DNA from 2 places in the Streptomyces changanensis genome. Region 2 is predicted to be linked to the other one. Evidence: riboswitches for the same ligand, from Rfam matches in the RefSeq annotation. Region 2 holds a riboswitch; the other holds the start of a gene.
The links. Region 2 has a riboswitch for glycine ahead of gcvT (glycine cleavage system aminomethyltransferase GcvT). Riboswitches for the same ligand answer to the same signal wherever they lie in the genome.
Positions count from the first base shown of each region.

Region 1 (3,398 bases), 3.9 Mb from region 2:
CGGCCAGCTCGCCCTGCGAACCGGCGTTCGGCTGGAGCGACACCTTGTCGTAGCCGGTGACCTCGGCGAGGCGCTCCTCCAGCTCGCGGATGAGCGTGAGGTATCCCTGCGCCTGCTCGGCGGGGGCGAAGGGGTGCAGCTGGCCGAACTCCGGCCAGGTGACCGGCTCCATCTCCGTGGTGGCGTTCAGCTTCATCGTGCAGGAGCCGAGCGGGATCATGCCGCGGTCCAGCGCGTAGTCGCGGTCGGCGAGCCGGCGCAGGTAGCGGAGCATCGACGTCTCGGAGCGGTACGCGTGGAACACCGGGTGCGTCAGGTACGCGTCGGTGCGCAGCAGCGCCGCGGGCAGCGCGTCGGCGGTCTCGGCGTCGAGGGCGTCGATGTCGCCGCGCACGCCGAAGGCGTCCCAGACGGCCGCGAGCTGGGCGCGGCCGGTGGTCTCGTCGCAGGAGACGGAGACGTGGTCGGCGTCGACCGGGTGGATGTTGACGCCGCCCTCGCGGGCGGCGGCGACGACCTGGGCGGCGGCGCCGGGCACACGCGCGGTGACCGTGTCGAAGAAGGTGTCGTGGACGACCTCGACACCGCCGGCGCGCAGCCCGGCCGCGAGGATCGCCGCGTAGCGGTGGGTGCGCAGGGCGATGCCCTTCAGCCCGTCGGGGCCGTGGTAGACGGCGTACATGCCGGCCATGACGGCGAGGAGCACCTGCGCGGTGCAGATGTTGCTCGTGGCCTTCTCGCGGCGGATGTGCTGCTCGCGGGTCTGCAGGGCGAGGCGGTAGGCACGGTTGCCGTCGACGTCGACGGAGACGCCCACGAGGCGGCCTGGCAGGCTGCGGGCGAAGGTGTCGCGCACGGCCATGTAGCCGGCGTGCGGGCCGCCGAAGCCCATCGGCACGCCGAAGCGCTGGGTCGTGCCGACGGCGATGTCGGCGCCCAGCTCCCCGGGCGGGGTGAGGAGCGTCAGCGCGAGCAGGTCGGCGGCGACGGTGACGACGGCGCCGAGCTCGTGCGCGGCGTCGATGAGCGGCTTGAGGTCGCGGACGGCACCGGAGGCGCCCGGGTACTGGAGCAGGACGCCGAAGACGCCCCGCTCGGCGACCTCGGCGGGGATGCCCTCGCTCAGGTCCGCGACGACGACCTCGACACCGGTGGGCTCGGCGCGGGTCTCGATGACGGCGATGGTCTGCGGCAGGGCGTCGGCGTCGACCAGGAAGACGCCGTTCTTGACCTTGCCGACGCGCCGGGCCAGGGACATGGCCTCGGCGGCGGCGGTGCCCTCGTCGAGGAGGGACGCGCCGGAGGTGGGCAGACCCGTCAGGTCGGCGACCACGGTCTGGAAGTTCAGCAGCGCCTCCAGACGGCCCTGCGAGATCTCCGGCTGGTACGGGGTGTACGCCGTGTACCAGGCGGGGTTCTCCATGACGTTGCGGAGGATGACCGGCGGGGTGAAGGTGCCGTAGTACCCGAGGCCGATCATCGGGGCCAGCACCTGGTTGCGGTCCGCGAGGGAACGCAGTTCGGCGAGGACCTCCGCCTCGGTGCGGGCGTCGGGCAGGCCCAGGGCCTCGGCGCTCTTGATCACGTCCGGCACCGCGGCCGCCGTGAGCTCGTCGAGCGAGCCGTAGCCGACCTGGGCGAGCATCTTGGCGCGGGCCTCGTCGTCAGGGCCGATGTGGCGCTGCTCGAAGGGGATGCCTCGCTCGAGCTGGGAGAGCGGGGTGCGGTTGGCGGTCATGTACGGGGGCCTCCTGGTCGTAGCGACCTGCGAGGGGCACCTTGGCGCGGGTGCCCGGACGGCCTCCCCCTCTGTCATCTCAACCTGAGAGTTTCGCCGTGCGCGCACCCCGACGGGAGGCGGCACGGCTTTCACCGTCGGTGAGAGCGGGTGCCGTCCGACGCCCGCCCTGCTTTCCAGAGTGACCTCGTCCGCGCGGTACAGGGGCCTGAGAGATTCCGGGGAGGATTTGCTCCTTCGGCGCCTCCGGAAGGTTTCTCCGGAGGACTCTCCCGCGCGGGGTCAGCGGCCAATGCCAGCCTACCAGCGACGTTCCGGGGCGATCCCTCGAGTGGCCGAGGTCACGGTTGTGCCCTTTCGTAGTGTTCACGGCCCCGTTGTGACCGGCTGGAGGAACCGTGCAGAGCGACATCGACCCGCGCAGCCTGATCGGGCGCAAGGCGTTCGACCGCGACGGCCGCAAGATCGGAACGGTGGACGAGGTGTACCTCGACGACGCGACGGGCGTCCCGGAGTGGGCCGCCGTGCGCACCGGCCTCTTCGGCCGCGACGCCTTCGTCCCCCTGGAACCCAGCGACCTCGTCGGCGACGGCCTGCACGTCCCCTACGAACGGGCCCTCGTCAAGGACGCGCCGGACTTCGGTGTGGGGCGGCACCTCTCCCCGGAGCAGGAGGTGCAGCTGTACCGCCACTACGGCATCGCCCTGCCGCCCGCGCCCTCCCCCGGGCCGCCGCCCGCCGCGCCGCCGCCGGAGCGGGAGGTGGGCGGCTCCGCGGGCGCGGGGGGCTGACCGCCCGGTACCAGCGGCAGCGGGTCGGAGGGCTCGAGCTCGGGGTCGTCCGTGCGGAAGGTGCGCACCCGGCCCGGGGCCGATCCGGGGTGCTCGAACCGCACGGTGACCCGCCCGAGCCCGCTTCCCTGCACCCAGCCGGGCCCGTGGACGGCGTGCCGGACGTCGGCACCGGCGGCCCACCGCCGCTCGGCGGCCGGCGCCGGACCCCCCTCGCCCGGCCCCGAGCCCCCGGCTCCCGTGTCGGACGCCCCGGGCGCGGGCGCCGGCCCGCCTTCCTCCTCCCGGACCCCACCGCCCGTGTGCGGCACCCCGCCGCCCGCGTCCGCGCCTCCCTCCGGCCCCCGACCTCCGGACGGCGTCGTACCGCCGAGTGCCACCGCGCCTGCCGGCGCCACCGCACCTCCGGGCACGACGGGGCCGCCCGCCGGCGGCCCCGGGGCGTCGGCTGCCGTACGGCCCGCGCCCGTGGCGCCCTCCGTACCGGCGGCGGACCCACCGACGGCCGGGGCCTCCCCGACGGCCGCCTGGGCGAACAGGTCCTCCTGCGTGTAGTCGGCCAGACCGCTCACGCCGACCCCGAGCAACCGGACCCCGCCGGTGGTGTCCACGGCGTCGAGCAGTCGGGCGGCGGCCTCGCGGACCACGACGGGGTCGTCGGTCGGCCCGCGCAGCGTCTCGGAGCGGGTCAGCGTCGAGAAGTCGTAGCGCCGCACCTTCAGCACCACCGTCCGGCCCGAGCGCCCCGCGTCCCGCAGCCGGCGCACGCACCGCTCGGCGAGCCGCTCGACCTCCCAGCGCACGCGCACCCGGTCGTGGAGGTCGACGTCGAAGGTGTCCTCCACGGAGACGGACTTGGCGTCGCGCTC
Region 1 is NZ_CP102332.1:860,208-863,605, forward strand. Features, by position in the region: gene gcvP (aminomethyl-transferring glycine dehydrogenase) at 1-1,738, opposite strand, end outside; glycine riboswitch at 1,925-2,023, opposite strand; gene NRO40_RS03720 (PRC-barrel domain-containing protein) at 2,137-2,529, shown strand; gene NRO40_RS03725 (DNA polymerase IV) at 2,430-3,398, opposite strand, start outside.
Region 1: linked by a shared signal. The riboswitch ahead of gcvP (aminomethyl-transferring glycine dehydrogenase) and the one ahead of gcvT (glycine cleavage system aminomethyltransferase GcvT) in region 2 are both predicted to bind glycine.

Region 2 (3,398 bases):
GGGGCGGCCCGGTGCCGGGGCGGCCCGGTGGCGGGGCGTCCACGGGACGGGTCGGCCGGGGGACGCGGCCCGGCGGGAGGCGGGCCGGCGGGAGGCGAGGTGACGGGCGAGCCGACGGGCGGCGAGGTGGCGGGACGGGCGGTGGCGGGACGCGAGCCGACGGGCGGCGAGATGGCGGGAGCCGGGTCGACCGGAACGACGGAAGCGGGCGGGCGGCAGCTCGACGGGACGCGGGCCGGCGGGGGCGAGGCGGCCGGACGCGGGCCCGCGCGGGGCGAGGCGGGTCAGCGGAAGTGGATGCGGGTGAGGGCCGAGGCGGCGTCGCGGTCGAGGAGGACGGCGGAGGCGCAGCCCGCCGGCAGGTGCCCCCGCTCGGCGTCGCGCACCAGGCGCCCGACGGCCCTGCGGTGCCGGGCGAAGGCGTACGAGGACACGCCCCTGCCCCGCTCCCGCTGGCCGGCGCGGGCGGTGGGGGCGTCGACGTCGAGGAGCAGCAGGTGCAGGGAACGGCCCCGGCGACGGGCGTCGCGGGCGAGCCAGCGGCGCACCCAGGACTGGGTGCCGCAGTCGTGGACGACGACGCCCCCGCCGTCGCGCAGCCGCCGCAGCAGCCCGGCGTAGTGGGCGACGCGGACGAGCGGCCGGTACAGGGCGTACGGGAGGAGGCGCGGCATGCGCCGCTCCCAGCGCTCGCGGACGTCCTGCGAGTCGACGGCGCGGTCGGCGGCCGCGGAACGGATGAGTGTGGACTTGCCGCTGCCGGGAAGACCGGAGACTACGACCACGTCCCCCTCCCCGAAGAGCAGCTCGCGCGGGACCCGCCCGCCGCGCTCGCGCAGGTCGCGCAGGACCGGGGCGGCGGTCGTACGGGCGGGCAGCGCCGGCGGCGCCGGTACCCCCGCGGTCGTGGCGTAAGCGCCGGACCGCTGCAACGTCATGGCCCCTCCCGGGCTCGGCTCCCCCACAGCCTGCCCAAGAAGTGTAAAGAAACGGCAATGGGACACAAGTGATTTGCCGCCGGTCGAGGGTTTGCCGATCCGGACCCTCGTGCGATGATGTGCGCGCCGACAACCGCATACCGGCCGATCGAATCCGCGCGGGAGAGTTCCGGGCCCCCGTGGCCCGGGCGCCGAAGGAGCAAGTTCCTCCCTTGAATCTCTCAGGCCCCGCACCGCACGGATGAGGCAGATCTGAAAAGCGAGCCGTCCCCCGCACGCCGGGGCCGCGCGGCTCCACCCAAGGTGCAAGCCGCGCCCCGCACGGGGTCACGGCGAACCTCTCAGGTTCCGATGACAGATGGGGAGGACGTGTCCTCGCCACCCATGCCCCGGACCTGGGAGCCCTTTCCATGAGCACTTCCCCCCGCCGCACGGCCCTCGATGCGCTGCATCGTTCGCTGGGCGCGACCATGACCGACTTCGCCGGCTGGGACATGCCGCTGCGGTACGCCAGCGAGCGCGACGAGCACACCGCCGTACGCACCCGCGCGGGCCTGTTCGACCTCTCCCACATGGGCGAGATCACCGTGACCGGCGCCCAGGCGGCCGCCCTGCTGGACCACGCGCTGGTCGGCAACATCGGCGGCGTCGGCGTGGGCCGCGCCCGCTACACCATGATCTGCCGCGAGGACGGCGGCATCCTCGACGACCTGATCGTGTACCGGCTCGCCGAGCAGGAGTACATGGTCGTCGCCAACGCCTCCAACGCCCAGGTGGTGCTGGACGCCCTGACGGAGCGCGCGGCCGGCTTCGACGCCGAGGTGCGCGACGACCGCGACGCGTACGCGCTGATCGCCGTGCAGGGCCCCGAGTCCCCCGGCATCCTGAAGTCCCTCACCGACGCCGACCTCGACGGGCTGAAGTACTACGCGGGCCTGCCCGGCACCGTCGCGGGCGTCCCCGCGCTGATCGCCCGTACGGGTTACACCGGTGAGGACGGCTTCGAGCTGTTCACCGCGCCGGAGCACGCCGAGCGGCTGTGGCGGGCGCTGACGGAGGCCGGCGCCCCCGTCGGCCTGATCCCCTGCGGGCTGTCCTGCCGCGACACGCTGCGCCTGGAGGCGGGCATGCCGCTGTACGGGCACGAGCTGACGACCGCGCTGACGCCGTTCGACGCGGGCCTGGGCCGGGTCGTGAAGTTCGAGAAGGAGGGCGACTTCGTCGGCCGCGAGGCGCTCGAAGCCGCCGCCGAGCGCGCCGCGACCGCCCCGCCGCGCCGGCTCGTCGGCCTGGTCGCCCAGGGTCGCCGGGTGCCGCGCGCCGGGATGTCCGTGGTCGCCGACGGCACCGTGGTGGGCGAGGTCACCTCGGGCGCCCCCTCCCCCACCCTCGGCAAGCCGATCGCCATGGCGTACGTGGACGCCGCGTACGCCGAGGCGGGTACGAGCGGGGTCGGCGTCGACATCCGCGGTACCCATGAGCCGTACGACGTGGTGGCGCTGCCGTTCTACAAGCGTCAGAAGTGACGCCCGGCACACCCGTCACCCGCACGACTCCCCCGTTCACCACCACTCCCGCGCGTACAGGAGAATTCAGCTCATGAGCAACCCCCAGCAGCTGCGCTACAGCAAGGAGCACGAGTGGCTGTCGCCCGCCGAGGACGGCGTCGCGACGGTCGGCATCACGGAGCACGCGGCGAACGCCCTGGGCGACGTCGTGTACGTCCAGCTCCCCGAGGTCGGCGCCACGATCACCGCCGGCGAGACCTGTGGTGAGCTGGAGTCCACCAAGTCCGTCAGCGACCTGTACTCGCCCGTGACCGGTGAGGTCGTCGAGGCGAACCAGGCGGTCGTGGACGACCCGTCGCTGGTGAACACCGCTCCGTTCGAGGGCGGCTGGCTGTTCAAGGTGCGCGTCACGGACGAGCCGCAGGACCTGCTCTCCGCCGACGAGTACACCGAGTTCGCCGGCTGACCAGCCCGACACCCACACCCTTAGGGACCGCGTGATGTCGCTTCTGAACACCCCTCTCCACGAGCTGGACCCGGACGTCGCCGCCGCCGTCGACGCCGAGCTCCGCCGCCAGCAGGACACCCTGGAGATGATCGCCTCGGAGAACTTCGCTCCGGTGGCCGTCATGGAGGCCCAGGGCTCCGTCCTCACCAACAAGTACGCCGAGGGCTACCCGGGCCGCCGCTACTACGGCGGCTGCGAGCACGTCGACGTGGTCGAGCAGATCGCGATCGACCGCATCAAGGCGCTCTTCGGCGCGGAGCACGCCAACGTGCAGCCGCACTCCGGCGCGCAGGCCAACGCCGCCGCGATGTTCGCCCTGCTCAAGCCGGGCGACACGATCATGGGTCTGAACCTCGCCCACGGCGGGCACCTGACCCACGGCATGAAGATCAACTTCTCCGGCAAGCTCTACAACGTGGTCGCCTACCACGTGGACGACGCCAC
Region 2 is NZ_CP102332.1:4,742,209-4,745,606, reverse strand. Features, by position in the region: gene NRO40_RS21105 (AAA family ATPase) at 285-938, opposite strand; glycine riboswitch at 1,088-1,184, shown strand; gene gcvT (glycine cleavage system aminomethyltransferase GcvT) at 1,349-2,464, shown strand; gene gcvH (glycine cleavage system protein GcvH) at 2,538-2,912, shown strand; gene glyA (serine hydroxymethyltransferase) at 2,947-3,398, shown strand, end outside.